DNA from 3 places in the Amycolatopsis sp. M39 genome. Region 2 is predicted to be linked to each of the others. Evidence: riboswitches for the same ligand, from Rfam matches in the RefSeq annotation. Region 2 holds a riboswitch; each other region holds the start of a gene.
The links. A riboswitch is a leader RNA that binds a small molecule or an ion and turns the genes downstream of it on or off. The one in region 2 is predicted to bind S-adenosylmethionine.
Positions count from the first base shown of each region.

Region 1: another riboswitch for S-adenosylmethionine. It lies ahead of A4R44_RS17425 (aminotransferase class V-fold PLP-dependent enzyme); the one in region 2 lies ahead of A4R44_RS01215 (methionine ABC transporter ATP-binding protein).
Region 3: another riboswitch for S-adenosylmethionine. It lies ahead of thrC (threonine synthase); the one in region 2 lies ahead of A4R44_RS01215 (methionine ABC transporter ATP-binding protein).

Region 1 covers NZ_LWSF01000006.1:47,847-51,111, reverse strand. The annotation lists gene A4R44_RS17425 (aminotransferase class V-fold PLP-dependent enzyme) at 1-1,246, opposite strand, end outside; SAM riboswitch class IV at 1,287-1,401, opposite strand; gene A4R44_RS17420 (potassium/proton antiporter) at 1,498-2,976, opposite strand; gene A4R44_RS17415 (helix-turn-helix transcriptional regulator) at 3,076-3,265, opposite strand, start outside.
Region 2 covers NZ_LWSF01000001.1:236,176-239,440, reverse strand. The annotation lists gene A4R44_RS01225 (4-(cytidine 5'-diphospho)-2-C-methyl-D-erythritol kinase) at 1-164, opposite strand, end outside; gene A4R44_RS01220 (hypothetical protein) at 286-780, shown strand; gene A4R44_RS01215 (methionine ABC transporter ATP-binding protein) at 868-1,881, opposite strand; SAM riboswitch class I at 2,097-2,187, opposite strand; gene A4R44_RS01210 (hypothetical protein) at 2,730-3,038, opposite strand; gene rsmA (16S rRNA (adenine(1518)-N(6)/adenine(1519)-N(6))-dimethyltransferase RsmA) at 3,080-3,265, opposite strand, start outside.
Region 3 covers NZ_LWSF01000014.1:47,797-51,061, forward strand. The annotation lists gene A4R44_RS26410 (ComEC/Rec2 family competence protein) at 1-83, shown strand, start outside; gene thrC (threonine synthase) at 108-1,373, opposite strand; SAM riboswitch class I at 1,387-1,520, opposite strand; gene holA (DNA polymerase III subunit delta) at 1,652-2,623, shown strand; gene rpsT (30S ribosomal protein S20) at 2,725-2,985, opposite strand.

The DNA.
Region 1 (3,265 bases), on a different contig from region 2:
GGGCCACGATCTGCCGCAGCGCCAGCACCAGCCGGTCCACGTGCTCCTCAGTGCTCCCCAGCCCGAGGCTCACCCGAACCGCCTGCTGGCCCTCGCTTCCGGCCTCGCGGATCAACCGCCGGGCGGCCACGTGCGCGCAGAACGCCCCGTCCCGCACGCCGATCCCGTACTCAGCCGACAGCACCGCGGCCAGCCACCCGGGCTCGAATCCGTCGACGACGAAGCTCACCGTGCCGACCCGGTCCACCGGCGCGTCGAAGAATCGCAGCTCAGCGAACCCCGGCAAGCCTTCAAGCCCCTTGCGCAGCCGCTCCAGCAGAGCGGCCTCGTGCGAGCCAACGGCATCCCACTGAGCCGCCAGCTGCTCGCAAGCCACCCCAAGCGCATACACGCCAACGGTGTTCGGCGACCCGGCCTCGTGCCGCTCCTCGCCGCTGTTCCACACCACGGCCTCCTCGGTCACCAGCTTCGTAGCGCCTCCACCGGCGAGGTACGGCTCGGCGGCCCGCAACCAGTCGCCGCGCCCGATCAGCGCACCAGCCCCGAAGGGCGCGTACAGCTTGTGACCGGACAGCGCGACGTAGTCGACATCCAGCTCCCGCAACGAAATCCGCCGATGCGGAGCGAGCTGCGCGGCGTCAAGGGCCACCCGGGCGCCGTGGTTCCGGGCCACCGCGGCGATCTCGGCGACCGGCAGCAGCTCGCCAGTCACATTGGACGCACCAGCGACCACCACCAACCGAGGCCCCTGCGGACATTCCGCAAGCGCTTCGTCCACAACGGACACTGCGGCGAGCCGGGTCCGCGGCAGTTGCACGCGCCGGACGTTCGGACCCCGCCACGGCAGCAGCGCCGCGTGGTGCTCGCTGTCGAACACCACCACGGAAGTCTTGCGCGGCAACGCCTTTGCCAGCAGGTTGAACGCGTCAGTGGTGTTGCGAGTGAAGATCACCGAGTCGCCGCTGCGCGCGTCCACGAACCGGCGCACCACGTCCCGGGTCCGTTCGTACAGCCGCGTCGAGACCTGCGAAGCGAAGCCCGCGCCACGATGCACGCTGGCGTACCAGGGAAGAAACTCGTCGACCGCCGAGCGCACCGCGTCCAGGCACGGCGCGCTCGCCGCGTGGTCGAGGTTGGCGTAGCCGATGTCGCCGCCCGTCACCAGCGGGACCCGCAGCGCCGCACCCGCGACAGCGGGAACAGCGGTGCCAACAGCTTCCGTGGACCGGTCGAGTGCGAGAGTCATGACGGTGCCTCCTCGGCGTTCCGGGGGACCCCCGGCGAGGGGCCCGCGCTTGCCCGCCGCACTGCGCGACCGGCCTGGTCCTCACCCGGGGCACCCCACCGCGGTAGGAGGGTTGCCGGCCAGCGAGCCGGGGCTTCGCGCTGGCACTCATGACCTGAAACCGAAGATAGCGGACAACCCCCGGACGAAACCAGCGCCGTCTCGTGATCTGAGACGGCAGTCACCGGGTATGTCCACAAAGGGCAGAAGGGTCAGGCCCCGGATTCCCCGTGCCAGCGGGCGAGGCGGCCGGCCCGGTCGACGGCCCGGATGCGCCGTTCGGTCGCGTCCCGGTCGGCGGCGGTGGTGACCACCAGAAGCTGGTCGGCGACCTGCAAGCGGCTCGTTTTCTGCGGGGTGAAGCCCGCCCCGTCGCGGACCACGAGGCTGACCGTCGCCCCGGCGGGCAGCCGCAGCTCCGACAGGTACACGCCGTGCAGCTTCGACCCCTTCTGAATGCGCACCTGCAGCAGTTCCGCACCGAGTTCGTCGAGCGGGGCGGCGTCGACCTCGATCTCGTGCGCCTGTGTCGCCTTCGCCAGTCCGAGGATCCGCGCGAGCGGGCTGAGCGTCGCGCCCTGCAGCACGGTGAGCACGATGACGAGCACGAAAACCGCGTCCACGAGCCGTTGCGCGCCGGGCACGCCTTCGGACAGCGGGATCATCGCGAGCACGATCGGCACCGCACCGCGCAATCCGGCCCAGGACAGGAACGTCTGCTCCCGCCACGGCAAACGGAACGGCAGCAGCGACAGGACCACCGAGAGCGGCCGGGCGAGCAGCAGCACCACCGCGCCCGCGACCAGTCCCGGGATCAGCGCTTCGAGCAGCCGGGTCGGCGACGCGAACAGGCCGAGCAGCACGAACAGGCCGATCTGCGCGAGCCAGCCGAGCCCTTCGGCGAAGGACAGGGTGTCCGAGCGGTGCGGCAGCTTGGAGTTCCCCAGCACCAGGCCGGCGACGTAGGTGGCGAGCAGGCCGGACGCGTGCGCCAGCTGTCCCGAGGAGTACGCGAGCAGGCACACCGCGACCGTGGCGAGCGGGTACAGGCCGGTCGCCGGGAGCGCGGCCCGCCGCAGCGCCTGCGCGCCCAGCCAGCCGAACGCGAGGCCGAGCGCGAGGCCGGTGAGCAGTTCGTAGACCACCAGCAGCGGCAGCGACCAGTCCACCGCCTCGCCGGAGGCGAGCACGACGACCGCGATGTAGGCGGGCGCGTCGTTGATGCCGGATTCCAGCTCCAGCGCGCCGACGAGCCGTTTGCCGACCCCGGCCGTGCGCAGCACGGAGAACACCGCCGCGGCGTCGGTCGACGCGAGGACCGCGCCCCACAGCAGGGCCAGCCGCCAGTCGAGGCCGAGCAGCCAGTGCAGTGCCGCGCCGGTGACCGCGATGCTGATCACCACGGCCAGTGTGGACAGCAGGATTCCGGGCCCCAGCGAGGGTTTCACCGCGGACCAGCGCGTGGTGAGCCCGCCCTCGGTGAGGATCAGGACGAGCGCGGCGAGCCCGAGGGACTGGGTGAGCGCCGGATTGTCGAAGCGGATGCCGAACCCGGCTTCGCCGAGCACGACGCCGATCCCGAGATACAGCAGCAGCGAGGGGAATCCGAGCCGGATGGACACCCGCACCGCGAGCACCGAGACGACCAGAACCAGCGCTCCGACGCCCAGCAGCATGGGAAGCTCGTCCACCCCTCCGCCTCCCTCCCGTCGCCCGCAGGCGTCCAGAATAGTGAGGCGGTGTCCGGTTCCCGTGCGCGCACCACCGGTCCGGGGGACCTCGCCGGTGTGTTACGAAGCCTCGGCGGCACTCACCGTCGCCAGATCGACACCCAGCGCGGCGAACGGACCCCGCGCACCGGGCAGGACCCGGATCGCGCGCTGCTGGTCCCGCGTCAGCCATCCGGCTTCGACCGCCCGCTCCAGCACCGCCGCCGGAACCGCGCCCGCGAGGTGTTCCCGCCGCTCTGTCCAATCCAGA
Region 2 (3,265 bases):
GGCTCGTCGGTGGCCGCGACGGTCACCTCGTCGGTGAGCGAAAGCGCCTGGAAGACGGTGACCAGCTCGTGGAACCCGTCCGCCCGCAGGTCGCCGACGGCCAGGTGCAGGTTGACCTTGGCCGGGACCCGGACGGTGACTGGTGGTGGAACGACGGCGAGCACCCGTCCAGCCTACGTGGCTGTCGCTGACCAGGCGCCGCCAGGAGAAAACGTTGGCACGGAAGTTCCCCCAACCGTCGCTCCGAAGTGGCCAGGCGGGCTAATTTGGAACTACTTTGTAACTATGCGCGCGCCGGAGGTCAACCTGTCCGAGCTGTCCCTGCACCCGCGCCGGGTCGTGGAACAGCTCGAAGGTTCGCCGACCCGTTCGGTCCGGATTCGCCGCCGGGAGAAGGACAAACCCGATCTGGTGCTCGTGACCGCCGAGCGCGCCGAGCAGGCGGCGGCCGGGTTTTCGGCGACCGTCACGATCCTCGTGGAGCTGATGCGCCGCAGCGCCGAGACGGCCGCGCTCGCCGCCGAGGCGCTGCCCGCCGCGTTCCCGTGGGCGCGATACCTGTCGGCGGACGAGGTGCGGACGTTCGCCGGCGAACTGGCCGAAACCCTGGAACGAGCCGATTCCCTCGGCAACCCGGTGCCGTTCGCCGCCCTCGTGGCGAAGTGGAAGCAGACCGCCGAGGCGCACGCGGATCCGGAACTGGCGGAGATCGTGCGCCGGAGCGACCACAATGGACAGACTTCAGGACGCGTGTCCTATAATTTTGACCACGCGACCTGATTCCTCGGGCGACGCGTCCCGCAGACGTGGCGAGGGCCGCCCCAACCGAATGGGACGGCCCTCGGAAACCGCTCAGGCAAAGGTTAATCAGGCGGCGACGACGCTTTGCGGGCCGCGAGCCGGCTGGCTCACGTGCGCGCCCCGGTCGGAGATCCAGGACAGCGCGGCGTCGGCCCGCTCGCCGCGGACGCCGAGGCGGAACCGGGCGATCGGGGTGTCCCCGATGCGGGTGAGGCCGCCGCCGATGGTGGCGAGCTCCACGTCGAAACGGCTGGCCGCCTCGGGCAGCAGGGCGCCCACCGAAGCGAAGCCGATCAGGACGACGTCGACCGCGCGGTCGTACTTCGCGGACTGGGCGCGCGAGGTCTCGACCGACGGCAGCACCGCCTGCGCGGTCCAGCTGTCCGGCGTCGAGATCAGGTCGAGCACCGTGCCGCGCTCGACGATCGCGCCGTTGTCGAGCACGGCGACGTCGTCGCAGACCCGGCGGACGACATCCGCGTCCGGAGTGGTGACGACGACCGTCACGCCCAGCTCGGCCCGCGCCCGGTCGAGCACGGCGAGCACCGCGCCCGCGTCCTCGGCCGCGATCCCGGCGGTCGGGTCGTCGGCGAGCAGCACGGCCGGGCCGGCGGCGAGCGCCTTGGCGACCGCGACCCGGCGGAGCTGGCCGTCGGTGAGTTCTTCCGGCTTCTGCGCGGCACGGGCGGTGAGGCCGACCAGGTCGAGCAGCGAGCCGACCCGGCTGCGCCGCTGCGGGCCGTCGACACCGAGCTGCTCCAGCGGGCTGGCGATGTTGCCCGCGATGGTGCGCTCGGCGATCAGCTCCGGCTTGGTCCCGACGACACCCAGCTGGCGGCGGATCTCCCGCAGCCGCTTGCCGTCGAGCGTCGCGGTGTTGAGGCCGTCGAGCCGCACGACGCCGCGGTCGGGACGCTCCTGCAGCGCGATGCACCGGGCGAGGGTCGACTTGCCGGAACCGGACGGACCCACGACCCCGAACAGCGAACCGGCTTGCACGTCAACGCTCACGTCGCGCAGCGCGGCGACACGATTTCCGTGGAAGGGAAAGGACTTGGACACGTTTTCGACAGTGATCACGAAAGGGCTCCAGGCAAACGAGGCGCAGCGCCGATTCCGGGCGCGCCAGGCGTCATCGAATTACCGTCCACTGTGGACGGCGCAAGAAACTGCGGAAAAAACGATCAGGCGATGACCATGAAGCGTGGACACGCACATACCGAGCGGCGACCTTCGTCGACTACGCGCCGGCGGGTCAGCAGGAGCGGGCGGGTGACCCTCTTCATCGAAAACAGCCTCCATCGGTCCTGGCGGTAGCACCTGCCCCGCGGAGGGTGGTTGCTGCGACTTCGGCGAGCCAGGTCTCTCAGTCGCTCGGGATGGACGCTTCTGAGTAAAGCCGATCCCATTGGCTGAACGCAAGCGCGTTGGTGCAGATCACACGTCTGGTGGTGCCCGCATACCGGAACACCGCGTCCAGAACCCGGAAACCCGGAACCTCGGCCGCCGAACAGTGCCTCGACCTGCGAAACACTCGCGGCGATGGCAGGCGGCGAACTAGTTCGGTCTACTGTGGACGATCCAGGTTCTTGATGGAACAAGAGTTTTCCCGTTGTCAAGGGGCGATGGTCCGCAGGCCTCGGCACTCGGGCCGCCGAGGCTCCGGCCGGGCTGAGATAGGTCAGCGGAGCGAAGCACCTCGGGTCGGCGCCGCCGAACAATCCGGGGTGCGGAGCAAGCAGACTCGCCCGAATGCCAAGGGCCGGACGAGCTGCTCGTCACAGGAACACGGCTGCCTTGGCCGTGCTCGCACGATGACCGAAAGTAGCTAGCCGCTCACGGAATACCTGTCCCGGCGCCGCCGTTGGATGTCACAAAGCGCACGCGATTCGGGGAGCTCTGCGACGGGGGGTGCTTGCGATGCCCGGCTACCACCGGTACCGCTTCTTCGACGCGAAGTAGGTCACCGGAATCCCGGCCAGCACGCCCACGAAGGAGAACCCCGCGACGTACGGGCCGCGGTCGTAGGAGGCTTGCTGTGCTCGCGCCATCGATTCGTACGTGCCGCCACCGCTGCAGAAGTACGACGGATCGCGCGGCATCACCCGGTCACCGCACATCACCGCGTCCGGTTCCGTGAACCGCATCGAGACCCCGGCCGCCATGCCGACGAGGCCGCCGACGATCAGCACCGCGCCGACGAGCTGAAGCAGGGCCAGCGAAAGATTCCGGACCATGCCGGGGAACCTAGCCTCGCCCCTGCGGGAGGGGTCCCCGATCAGTTACCGGCGACCGCGATCCGCGCGAACGCGTGCACGTCCAGCTGCTCCCCGCGCGTCTTCGGATCGATCCCCGCCTCAGCGAGCAGCTCGCCTGCCCGCTCGGCAGAACCGGCCCACCCCGCCAATGCGGCCCGCAAAGTCTTGCGCCGCTGCGAGAACGCCGCGTCGACCACCGCGAACAG
Region 3 (3,265 bases), on a different contig from region 2:
TGGACGGCGACACTGCCGTCCTGCCCGGAGGAAGCGGGCCGGCGGTCGTGCGCCGGGGCGAGCCGCGGGGTCCGCCGCGGTAGTGCGGCGGACCCCGGGCCGGTGCGTCAGTAGCCGAGCGCCTTGGCGACGGCTTCGGCGGACGGCGGCACGGTGGCCTTCGGGCCGATGTGGTTCTCGACCGCGTCGAGGGTCTTGAGGCCGTCGCCGGTGATGAGGAGGACGGTTTCGGCGTCCGGGTCGAGCTTGCCGGTTTCGACGAGCTTCTTCGCGGTCGCCACGGTGACGCCGCCCGCGGTCTCGGTGAAGATGCCTTCGGTGCGCGCGAGCAGCCGGATGCCTTCGACGACCTCTTCGTCGGTGACGTCCTCGATCGCGCCGCCGGTGCGGTTGACCACGTCGAGCACGTACGGGCCGTCGGCCGGGTTGCCGATCGCGAGCGAGCGGGCGATGGTGTCCGGCTTGACCGGCTGGACGACGTCGTGGCCGTTGCGGTACGCGGCGGAGACCGGCGAGCAGCCGGTGGCCTGTGCGCCGAACACCTGGTACGGGCTGGCGTCCACGAGACCGAGCTGGCCCAGTTCGCGGAAACCCTTGTCCACCTTGGTGAGCTGGGAACCGGAGGCGATCGGCACGACGATCTGCTCGGGGATGCGCCAGCCGAGCTGCTCGGCGACCTCGTAGGCGAGCGTCTTCGAGCCTTCGGAGTAGTACGGGCGGACGTTGACGTTCACGAACGCCCACTTCGGGTGCTCGGCGGCCAGTTCGGTGGCGAGCCGGTTCACGTCGTCGTAGTTGCCGTCGACGGCGATCAGGTCGCCGTCGTAGACGGCGGTGGTGAGGATCTTCGCGCGTTCGAGGCTCTTCGGGATCAGCACGACCGACCGCCAGCCGGCGCGGGCCGCCGCGGCGGCGGTCGCGTTGGCCAGGTTGCCGGTCGAGGGACACGCGAGGACCTCGAAGCCGAACTCGCGGGCGGCCGCGAGCGCGACGGCGACCACGCGGTCCTTGAACGAGTGCGTCGGGTTTCCGGTGTCGTCCTTGACCCACACGCGCTTGAGGCCGAGCTCCTTCGCGAGCCGGTCCGCGCGCACGAGCCGGGTACAGCCGGGTTCGGTGTTCGGGGTCTCCTCGACGGTCGAGGGGACGGGAAGGAGCTTCTTGTAACGCCAGATGTTGCGCGGGCCCGCCTCGATGTCCTCGCGGCGGACGCGGCCGAAGTCGTAGGCGACCTCGAGCGGAGAGAAGTCTTCGGCGGAGACGAATTCCGGAGCGAGCGGCTGCCGGTGCCCTTCTTCCTTCGACACCAGTTCGACGGCCGGACCGAGGTCGATCGTCTTGTTGGCGGAGGTGGCGCTGAGGGCTGCAGTCATCGCGAGGTTCCTTTCCTCATCTGCCCCGCCGAAGCGGGCCGGAATTGGCACCGTGGTCGTCAGCTACCCCGCGATCGCGGGGTGACAGGCTGTACGCCGGTTGCCGGGGCTTCGTCGGGCCGTTCCCTCTGCCCCTCTGGATGAGCGGTATTCGGTTGTCGGAGCGCCGGTGGGCGCGTCCTCGGCTACACCGTACGACATCCCGATCAGCTCGTGCCACGGAGGCGGCCCACATCACCGGAGCGGGCGGCCCGGCGGCCGGGTGAGAAGATGGCGGGGTGACCACCGCACCCGCGCCGCTGCACCTCGTCACGGGCGAGGAAGAACTGCTCATCGAACGGGCTGTGCGAGCGTCCCTCGACGCGGCCAAGGCCGCGGACCCGACGGCGGACCTCACGCGCATGCGGGTGTCCGATCTCACACCGCCGGTGCTGGCCGAGCTGGTGAGTCCGTCGCTGTTCGCCGAGGGGCGCGTGATCGTGCTGGAGTCGGCGCAGGACATCTCGCAGGAGCTGTCCGACGCGGTCCTCGCGTACGTGAAGGTGCCGGCCGAGGGCATCGTCCTCGTGGTGGTGCACAGCGGCGGCGGGCGGAGCAAGGCCGCGAAGGCGCTGCCGGGCGCGTTGAAAAAAGCGGGCGCGGAAATCACCGAATGCCCGAAGCTCACCAAGCCGGCCGAGCGCGAGGCGTTCGTGCGCAACGAGGTGCGCCGCGTGGGCGGCAAAATCGACGCCGCGGGACTGATGGCGCTGCTCGACTCGGTCGGCTCGGATCTGCGTGAACTGTCCTCGGCCGCTACCCAGCTGGTCGCTGACACCGGGGGAGCCGTCGACGAGCAGGCGGTGCGCCGCTACCACACCGGACGCGCCGACGTGACCGGCTTCGCGGTGGCGGAAAAGGCCGTCGCGGGCGACCGGGCCGCCGCGATGGAGTCATTGCAGTGGGCGATGCAACTGGGCGTTCCGCACGTCCTGGTGGCCGACGCGCTGGCCGACGCCGTGCGCACGATCGCTCGCGTGTCCGCGGCCGGGCGCGGCAACCCGAACCAGATGGCGGGCGAACTGGGCATGCCGCCGTGGAAGATCCGCAAGGCGCAAGGCCAGTCGCGCGGCTGGGGCCAGGACGGCCTGGCGACCGCGATGCGCGTCGTGGCGCGGCTGAACGCCGAGGTCAAGGGCGCGGCGGCCGATGCGAATTACGCACTGCAGCGCGCGGTCCTCGACGTGGTCGCGGCCAAGGGAGACCGCTGACGGGAGCCCTCGCGGTTGGCGGCGGAGGCCCGGTCGCGAATCCCCAGGACGCGGAAAAGGCCCGGCAGCCGAAGCCGCCGGGCCTTCCGGAAAGACTGCGCTCAGAGCTGGTTCGCGCGCTTCGCGAGAGCCGACTTCTTGTTCGCGGCCTGGTTGGCGTGGATCACGCCCTTGGTGACGGCCTTGTCGAGCTTGCGAGCGGCGTCGCGCTGCAGTTCGAGGGCCTTGTCCTTGTCACCGGCTTCGGCGGCCTCGCGGAACTTGCGGATCGCGGTCTTCACCGAGGACCGGATCGCCAGGTTGCGCTGCCGCGCCTTCTCGTTCGTCGTGATGCGCTTGACCTGCGACTTGATGTTGGCCATGGAGGCGTTCCTCTTTCACTCGGTGAAGGTCGCTGCCGCGTTCGTGTGGCTCCGGATCAGTCCCGAGGGGACTGCCGGGTTTCCTCCCTGACGGAATGCCGCACGGCAACAGTCGAAAATCTTAACAGCCCTGTTCGCGGTGCCGCGGCCAGCCCCGGAGACCGCCCGGGGCACGCGAGCGCTCGGCATCCCGGCCTTGGCTCGGTTACGGTGGGCTTCGGTAGTGCCTAGGGTTCCGTCGCCTGCCCGTGGTCCCGCAGAGCGGGTCGCGAAGACAACG